One region of the Streptomyces sp. NPDC033221 genome, then DNA from elsewhere that is predicted to be linked to it. Evidence: riboswitches for the same ligand, from Rfam matches in the RefSeq annotation. Region 1 holds a riboswitch; the other holds the start of a gene.
The links. Region 1 has a riboswitch for glycine ahead of gcvT (glycine cleavage system aminomethyltransferase GcvT). Riboswitches for the same ligand answer to the same signal wherever they lie in the genome.
Positions count from the first base shown of each region.

Region 2: linked by a shared signal. The riboswitch ahead of gcvP (aminomethyl-transferring glycine dehydrogenase) and the one ahead of gcvT (glycine cleavage system aminomethyltransferase GcvT) in region 1 are both predicted to bind glycine.

Region 1 covers NZ_JBVIQN010000007.1:279,678-284,093, reverse strand. Annotated here, with positions in the region: gene ACZ53K_RS12125 (hypothetical protein) at 1-591, shown strand, start outside; gene ACZ53K_RS12120 (AAA family ATPase) at 789-1,502, opposite strand; glycine riboswitch at 1,799-1,894, shown strand; glycine riboswitch at 1,895-2,003, shown strand; gene gcvT (glycine cleavage system aminomethyltransferase GcvT) at 2,036-3,163, shown strand; gene gcvH (glycine cleavage system protein GcvH) at 3,252-3,626, shown strand; gene glyA (serine hydroxymethyltransferase) at 3,682-4,416, shown strand, end outside.
Region 2 covers NZ_JBVIQN010000029.1:9,411-13,826, reverse strand. Annotated here, with positions in the region: gene gcvP (aminomethyl-transferring glycine dehydrogenase) at 1-2,155, opposite strand, end outside; glycine riboswitch at 2,345-2,442, opposite strand; gene ACZ53K_RS30490 (PRC-barrel domain-containing protein) at 2,557-2,946, shown strand; partial or broken gene ACZ53K_RS30485 (DNA polymerase IV) at 3,240-4,416, opposite strand, start outside.

The DNA.
Region 1 (4,416 bases):
AAGTCGGCCGACAGCCGCGGCCACTCCGTGGAGGTCAGGGCCGCCCGCACCCGCCTGGACACCGTCCTCGCGGACGCGCAGCGGATGGCGGACATGCTGAACGAGGACTCCGACCGGTCGGCTTCGGCCGACTCCGTCCAGCTGCGCCAGGCCTCGCAGAACCTGCGCACGCAGGTGGACGAGCTGGCCGCGTTCCGGGCCCCGGCGCCGGGAGAGTCCTCCGACGCCGTGAGCCTGACCGGTTCGGTGGCCCGGTCCGTCTCGGACATCTTCAAGATCCTGGGCATCGACAAGCTGCTCGGCGACCTGCGTCAGCAGCCGTCCGCCCAGCCCGCCACCCAGGCGGCCGACCGGCCCGCCCAGCCCGCCGCCGAGCCCGCGGCCGAGGCGGACGACCAGTCGGCGGCCCAGCCGAAGGCGCCGACCAGCGACCCGCAGCCGGCCGACGACGCGCCGCGGCAGCAGCCCGCCGCCCCGCAGCCGGCCGCCGAGGGCCGGCCGGCCGACGACGCGGCGAAGCAGCCCGGCGGCTCGCTGCTCAACTCCGTACTGTCGCTGCCGACGGTGCTGCTCAAGGCCCTGGGCCTTTAGATCGGCCCGGGGGCGTCCGGAGGAGGCGCGTATGCGGGAGATATGCCGAAGCTAGGACCGGTTCTGACGGGCCGTACGGAACATTCCGTACGGCCCGTCAGGTGTCCGGCATCACGGCTATCGCAGGAATTGCGGATATCGCGGGAATTGCGGATATCGCGGACATCAGGGAGCGTACGGCCGTCCGCGCCTCGGCCTCACTCGAAGCCGATCCGCCGCAACGCGCCCGCCGCGGGCCGGTCCAGCAGGACGGCCGAGGTGAAGCCCGCGGGGAGCCGGGCCGCCCGGGCGCGGGCGGCCAGCCGCCGTACCGCGCGCCGGTGCCGGGCGAAGGCGTAACCGGAGACCCCGCGGCCGCGTGAGCGCTGCCCGGACAGCGCGACCCCGGGCGGTACGTCCAGCAGCACCAGGTGCAGGCCGCGTCCGCCGCGCCGGGCCTCGCGCGCGAGCCAGCGACGTACCCACGCGAGCGTCCCGCAGTCGTGCACCACCACGCTCCGCCCCGACCGCAGCGCCTGCCGCAGCCCCCGGTAGTGGGCCGCCCTGACCAGTGGCCGGTAGAGCGCGTACGGGAACCGGCGCAGCCGGCCACGCTCCCAGCGCTCCCGTACGTCCTGCGAGTCCACGCGGTGCACCACCGCGCCCTGCTGGTCGTGGGCGGGCACCAGCCGGAGCATGAGCGTGCTCTTGCCGCTGCCCGGCAGGCCGGAGACGACCACCACGTCACCGGCCGTGAAGTGCAGTTCGGCCGCCTCGCGCGGGGCGCGTCCGTCCCTGAGGTCGACGACGTCCACCGCCGGCGCGTCCGGCGCGGCGGTCCGCGCCCGGCCGGGGCGGACCACCCCGAGCGGCAGCCGCCGGGGCCCCGGCACGGCGGCCGGGGCCGGCTCCGGGACACAGCCCGGGGGCACGCCTCCCGGACTTGTCGCGAATGCGGCTTGCCTGTGCACCGTGATCGCCCCTCCCGGTCCGGTGGTTCCGTCCCCTTACCCGCAGAGTGTCAAGAAAAGGTAATGCGCTTCAAGGAAACGGCACGATCCGTACAGTCCGCGGACACTGTTGTGACGCCCCTGCGAACACCGGTACGACCAGGGCTCCTGTATCCGGCGATCCCGTGCGATGATGTGCGCGCCATGTGCCGGACCGCACAGCTCCGTGTGCGTTCCTCGTACGGGTGCCACGCTCAGCCAATTGCATACCGGCCGCTTGAATCCGCGCGGGAGAGTCCCCGGCCGTCACGGCGGGGCGCCGAAGGAGCAAGTCCTCCCTTGAATCTCTCAGGCCCCGATACCGCGCGGGCGAGGCAGATCTGAAAAGCGGGCCGCCGTGGTGTGGCTCCACCCAAGGTGCAAACCGGGACCGGTGACGGCCTTCCGGTGAACCTCTCAGGTTCCGATGACAGATGGGGAGACCGTCTTGTCACCCATGCCCGGGAGCCCTCACCATGACCGAAGCCCCCCGCCGGACCGCGCTGGACGCGACGCATCGCGCGCTCGGCGCGACCATGACCGACTTCGCCGGATGGGACATGCCGCTGCGCTACGGCAGCGAGCGTGACGAGCACGTCGCCGTCCGTACCCGCGCCGGCCTGTTCGACCTCTCGCACATGGGCGAGATCACCGTCACCGGACCGCGCGCCGCCGACCTGCTGGACTTCGCACTCGTCGGCAACATCGGCGGCGTCGCCGTCGGCCGCGCCCGCTACACCATGATCTGTGACGCCGAGGGCGGCATCCTGGACGACCTGATCGTCTACCGCCTCGGCGAGACGGAGTACATGGTCGTCGCCAACGCCTCCAACGCCCAGGTCGTGCTGGATGCGCTCACCGAGCGGGCGAGCGGCTTCGAGGCCGAGGTACGCGACGACCGGGACGCGTACGCGCTGCTCGCCGTGCAGGGCCCGGAGTCCGGCGGCATCCTCAAGGGCCTTACGGACGCCGACCTGGACGGCCTGAAGTACTACGCCGGGCTGCCCGGCACCGTCGCCGGCGTGCCGGCGCTGATCGCCCGTACGGGATACACCGGTGAGGACGGTTTCGAGCTGTTCGTCCGCCCGGCGGACGCGGTCACCCTCTGGGAGGCGCTGACCGCGGCCGGTCAGGACGCGGGCCTGGTGCCGTGCGGCCTGTCCTGCCGGGACACGCTGCGCCTGGAGGCGGGCATGCCGCTGTACGGGCACGAGCTGACCACCGGCACCACCCCGTTCGACGCGGGCCTGGGCCGGGTCGTGAAGTTCGAGAAGACGACGAACGGCGGCGACTTCGTGGGCCGCGCCGCCCTGGAGACGGCCCGGGACCGCGCCGAGACCCGGCCGCCCCGCAAGCTGGTCGGTCTGATCGCCGAGGGCCGCCGCGTGCCGCGCGCCGGATACCCGGTCGTGGGCCCGGACGGCGCCGTGATCGGCGAGGTCACCTCGGGTGCCCCCTCGCCCACCCTCGGCAAGCCCGTCGCCATGGCGTACGTGGACGCCGCGCACGCCGCGCCCGGGACGGCCGGTGTGGCGGTGGACATCCGTGGCACCCATGAGCCGTACGAGGTCGTGGCGCTGCCCTTCTACAAGCGCCGGAAGTGACGCGCGTACCTCCGCCCGAGCCGTCTTTGCGTCTCACCTGTCAAGACCCCTGCAGCAAGCACGCCACCGCATCCAGGAGAATCAAGTCATGAACAACCCCCAGCAGCTGCGTTACAGCAAGGAGCACGAGTGGCTGTCGGCCGCCGAGGCGGGCGTCTCGACGATCGGCATCACCGAGCACGCCGCCAACGCGCTCGGCGACGTCGTCTTCGTGCAGCTCCCTGCGGTCGGTGACACGGTCACGGCGGGCGAGACCTGCGGTGAGCTGGAGTCGACCAAGTCCGTCAGCGATCTCTACTCCCCCGTCGACGGCGAGGTCACGGAGATCAACGAGGACGTGGTGAGCGACCCCTCGCTGGTGAACACCGCCCCGTTCGAGGGCGGCTGGCTGTTCAAGGTGAAGGTCAGCGGCGAGCCGGACGACCTGCTCACGGCCGACGAGTACACCGCCTTCACCGGCTGATACGCCCACCCGCCGCCCGGCGGGGCCGTGCGTCCCGCGAACCCCAGGAAGAGTCATGTCGCTTCTGAACAGCTCCCTCCACGAGCTCGACCCCGACGTCGCCGCCGCCGTCGACGCCGAGCTCCACCGTCAGCAGTCCACCCTCGAAATGATCGCGTCGGAGAACTTCGCCCCGGCCGCCGTCATGGAGGCCCAGGGCTCGGTCCTCACCAACAAGTACGCCGAGGGCTACCCGGGCCGCCGCTACTACGGCGGCTGCGAGCACGTCGACGTGGTCGAGCGGATCGCCATCGACCGGATCAAGGCGCTGTTCGGCGCCGAGGCCGCGAACGTGCAGCCGCACTCCGGTGCGCAGGCCAACGCGGCGGCGATGTTCGCGCTGCTCAAGCCGGGCGACACGATCATGGGTCTGAACCTCGCGCACGGCGGGCACCTGACCCACGGCATGAAGATCAACTTCTCCGGCAAGCTCTACAACGTGGTGCCCTACCACGTCGACGAGGAGTCCGGCCAGGTCGACATGGGCGAGGTCGAGCGCCTGGCCAAGGAGACCCGCCCGCAGCTGATCGTGGCCGGCTGGTCCGCGTACCCGCGCCAGCTGGACTTCGCGGCGTTCCGCCGGATCGCCGACGAGGTCGGCGCGTACCTGATGGTCGACATGGCGCACTTCGCCGGCCTGGTGGCGGCCGGGCTGCACCCCAACCCGGTGCCGCACGCCCACGTCGTGACCACCACCACGCACAAGACCCTCGGCGGTCCGCGCGGCGGAGTGATCCTGTCCACCCAGGAG
Region 2 (4,416 bases), on a different contig from region 1:
CGCCGCCGCCGTGCGGGATGCAGAAGGTCTTGTGCAGATTCAGGTGCGAGACGTCGCCGCCGAACTTGCCCGGTTCGGCGAGCCCGACCAGCGCGTTCAGGTTGGCGCCGTCCACGTACACCTGGCCGCCCGCGTCGTGCACCGCCGCGCAGATCTCGGTGATGTGCTCCTCGAACACGCCGTGCGTGGAGGGGTAGGTCACCATCAGCACCGCGAGCTGGTCGCGGTACTGCTCGATCTTGGCGTGCAGGTCGCCGGCGTCCACCTCGCCGTCCTCGCCGGTCTTGACGACGACGACCTTCATGCCCGCCATCACGGCGCTGGCGGCGTTGGTGCCGTGCGCGGAGGACGGGATCAGGCAGACGGTGCGCTGCTCGTCGCCGTTGGCCCGGTGGTACGCCCGTACGGCCAGCAGACCGGCCAGTTCGCCCTGCGAGCCGGCGTTCGGCTGGATGGAGACCTTGTCGTAGCCGGTGACCGTGGCGAGACGTTCCTCCAGCTCCGTGATGAGCGTGAGGTAGCCCTGGGCCTGCTCGACCGGCGCGAACGGGTGCAGCTGCCCGAACTCGGGCCAGGTGACCGGCTCCATCTCGGTCGTCGCGTTCAGCTTCATGGTGCAGGAGCCGAGCGGGATCATGCCGCGGTCCAGCGCGTAGTCCTTGTCCGACAGACGGCGCAGGTAGCGCAGCATGGCGGTCTCGGAACGGTGCTGGTGGAAGACCGGGTGGGTCAGGTACGTGTCGCCGCGCAGCAGCTCGCCCGGCAGCGCCTCGGCCACCGACGCGTCGAGCGACTCGACATCGCCCTGGACGCCGAAGGCGCGCCACACCGCGTGCACCTGCGCGCGTCCGGTGGTCTCGTCGCAGGCGACGCCCACCAGGTCGGCGTCGACCAGCCGCAGGTTGACCCCGGCCTCGCGGGCCGCGGCGACCGCCTCGGCGGCGCGGCCCGGCACCCGTACGGTCAGCGTGTCGAAGTACGCGCCGTGCACGACCTCGACGCCGCCGGCGCGCAGGCCCGCCGCCAGTATGGAGGCGTAGCGGTGGGTACGGCGGGCGATGGCCGCGAGGCCGTCCGGGCCGTGATACACGGCGTACATGCCCGCCATCACCGCGAGCAGCACCTGCGCGGTGCAGATGTTGCTGGTGGCCTTCTCCCGGCGGATGTGCTGCTCACGCGTCTGGAGGGCGAGCCGGTACGCCTTGTTGCCGTCGGCGTCCACCGAGACGCCCACCAGGCGGCCGGGCAGGCTGCGGGCGAACTTCTCCCGTACGGCCATGAATCCGGCGTGCGGGCCGCCGAAGCCCATCGGGACACCGAACCGCTGCGTGGTGCCGACGGCGATGTCGGCGCCCAGCTCGCCCGGCGAGGTCAGCAGGGTCAGCGCCAGCAGATCGGCGGCGACGGTGACGATCGCGCCCAGCTCGTGCACCTGCTCGATGAGGGCCCGCGGGTCCCGTACGGCGCCGGAGGCACCGGGGTACTGGAGCAGCACGCCGAAGACGCCGCGCTCGGCCACCTCCGCCGGGATGCCCTCGGACAGGTCGGCCACCACGACCTCGACGCCGGTCGGCTCGGCGCGGGTCTCGATCACCGCGACGGTCTGCGGCAGGCAGTCGGCGTCGATCAGGAAGACGCCCTGCTTGACCTTGCCGACGCGCCGCGCGAGGGCCATCGCCTCGGCGGCGGCCGTGCCCTCGTCCAGCAGGGAGGCACCGGAGGTCGGCAGGCCGGTCAGGTCGGCGACCATGGTCTGGAAATTGAGCAGCGCCTCTAGACGGCCCTGGGAGATCTCCGGCTGGTACGGGGTGTAAGCCGTGTACCAGGCAGGGTTCTCCATCACGTTGCGCAGGATCACCGGCGGGGTGAACGTGCCGTGATAGCCGAGCCCGATCATGGGAGCAAGCACCTGGTTACGGTCCGCGAGCGCCCGCAGCTCGGCCAGCACCTCGGCCTCGGAACGGCCCTGGGGCAGCCCAAGCACCTCCGCGCTCTTGATCACATCCGGTACGGCGGCCGCGGTGAGTTCGTCCAGCGATCCGAACCCGACCTGCGCGAGCATCTTGGCCTGGGCCTCCGGACCGGGGCCGATATGCCGCTGCTCGAACGGGGTACCTCGTTCCAGCTCGGTCAGGGAGATGCGATTGGTGGTCATCTGCGGGGGCCTCCTGGTCGTTTCGACCTACGCGGGGCACCACGGCGCTGGTGCCCGGACGGCCTCCCCCTCTGTCATCTCAACCTGAGAGCTTCACCGGTCCCGTACGCGGCACCGGCTTTCACCGTCGGTGAGGAGGGGCTTCCGGCGCTGTGCCCGTCCGTGGCCCGCCCTGCTTTCCAGAGTGACCTCGTCCATGCGGTACGTGAGCCTGAGAGATTCCGGGGAGGAGTTGCTCCTTCGGCGCCTCCGTCATGATCGACGAAGGACTCTCCCGCATGGGGTCTGCAGCCGTTCGCCAGCCTACCAGCGCGGCGAACGGACGTTCCTTCGAGTGGCCGGGGCATGAATTGTGCCGTTTGGTAGTTGTCACAAGGCAGTTGCGACCACTTGGAGGGACCGTGCAGACCGATATCGATCCCCGCAGCTTGATCGGCCGCAAGGCGTTCGACAAGAACGGAACCAAGATCGGCACCGTCGACGAGGTGTACCTGGACGACGCGACCGGTGAACCGGAATGGGCGGCCGTACGCACCGGGATCTTCAGCCGGGACGCGTTCGTGCCCCTGGAGCCCAGCGACCTGGTCGACGAGGCGCTGCACGTCCCCTACGACCGCAGGCTGATCAGGGATGCGCCGGACTTCGGGGTGGGCCGCCACCTCTCGCCGGAGCAGGAACTACAGCTTTACCACCACTACCGTCTGGACATCCCGGCCCCCGATCCCGTGCCCGGGTCGGACGCCGCGCCCGCCGACACGGAGTTCGGGCGGGTGGCCGGCACCGAGGACTGACCACCGGGCGGCGGAGCCACGAGGCCGCCGGGCTCCTCCTCCGGCACGCGGCTTGCCCGGCTCTCGCGGCTCGTGCGGCTCTCGCGGCTCGTGGGGCTCGTGGGGCTAGTGGGGCTCGTGAGTACGCCTGGCTCTCGGGACTCGCGATCACCGGAAACGCCGGGTCCGCCCGGCTCCCCAGGGGCGGCGTGGAGGCCAGGCCTGTCCGGCTCCCTGAAGCCGTCGGCACCGACCCCGTCCGTCGCCTTTGGCTCGCGGTCACCGGAACCGCCCGGCTCCCCTGGCTCGCGGTCGCCCGAGCCGCCCGGCCCACCGGGCAGTCCGTCCCGCCACCCGTCCGGCGGACCGCCCACCAGCGGCAGCGGCTCGCCGGGCCGCAGCGCCGGGTCCTCGACCGGGAACGTGCGGACCCGCCCGGGCCCGGTCCACGGCTGCTCGAACCGTACGGTCACCCGGCCGACGCCGCTCCCCTGCACCCACCCTGCCCCGTGGTCCTCATGCAGCACGTCAAGCCCGGGGAGCCACCGCCGGGGCCGCTCGGGCTCGTCGGCGGCCATCCGCGCGGCCTCGTCGGCCGCCCGGCGCTCCCGCTCGGCCTCCTCCTCGGCGGCCTTCTCCGTCGCCAGCTGGGCGAACAGGTCCTCCTGCGTGAAGTCCGCGAGGCCGGTCACCCCCACGCCCAGCAGCCGTACGCCGCCCGTCGTGTCCACCAGGTCCAGCAGCCGCGCCGCGGCCTCCCGCACCACGCCGGGGTCGTCCGTGGGCCCGCGCAGCGTCTCCGACCTGGTCAGCGTCGAGAAGTCGTAGTTACGCACCTTGATCACGACGGTCCTGCCGGAGCGCCCGGCGGCCCGCAGCCGCTGCACACACCGGTCGGCCAGCCGCGTCAGCTCGGCCCGCACCCGCGTCCGGTCCGTCAGGTCCACCTCGAAGGTGTCCTCGACCGATATGGATTTCGCGTCCCGCTCGGCCACCACCGGCCGCTCGTCGCGGCCCAGCGCCATCGCGTACAGCCCGGCGCCGTGCGCCTTGCCCAGCAGCCGTACCAGCTCCGCCTCGCCCGCCTCCGCCGTCTCGGCGACCGTGTGGATGCCCGACCGGCGCAGCGTCTCGGCCGTGGCCGGGCCGACGCCGGGCAGCGTGCGCACCGTCATCGGGCCGAGCAGTTCCCGCTCCGTGCCCGGCTCGATGACCACGATTCCGTCCGGCTTGGCCTGCTCGGAAGCGATCTTGGCCAGCATCTTGACCCCGGCCAGCCCCACCGACCCGGTCAGCCCCGTCCGGCGTCTGATGTCGCGCCGCAGCCGCTCCCCCACCGCCCGCACCGCCGCGGTGTCCGCCTCGATGCCGCCGGCTTCCAGGTCGACGAACGCCTCGTCCAGGCTGAGCGGCTCGACCAGCGGCGACAGCTCGTGGAGCAGCTCCATCACCGCATCGCTCACCTGGCGGTACAAGCTGAAGCGCGGCGTC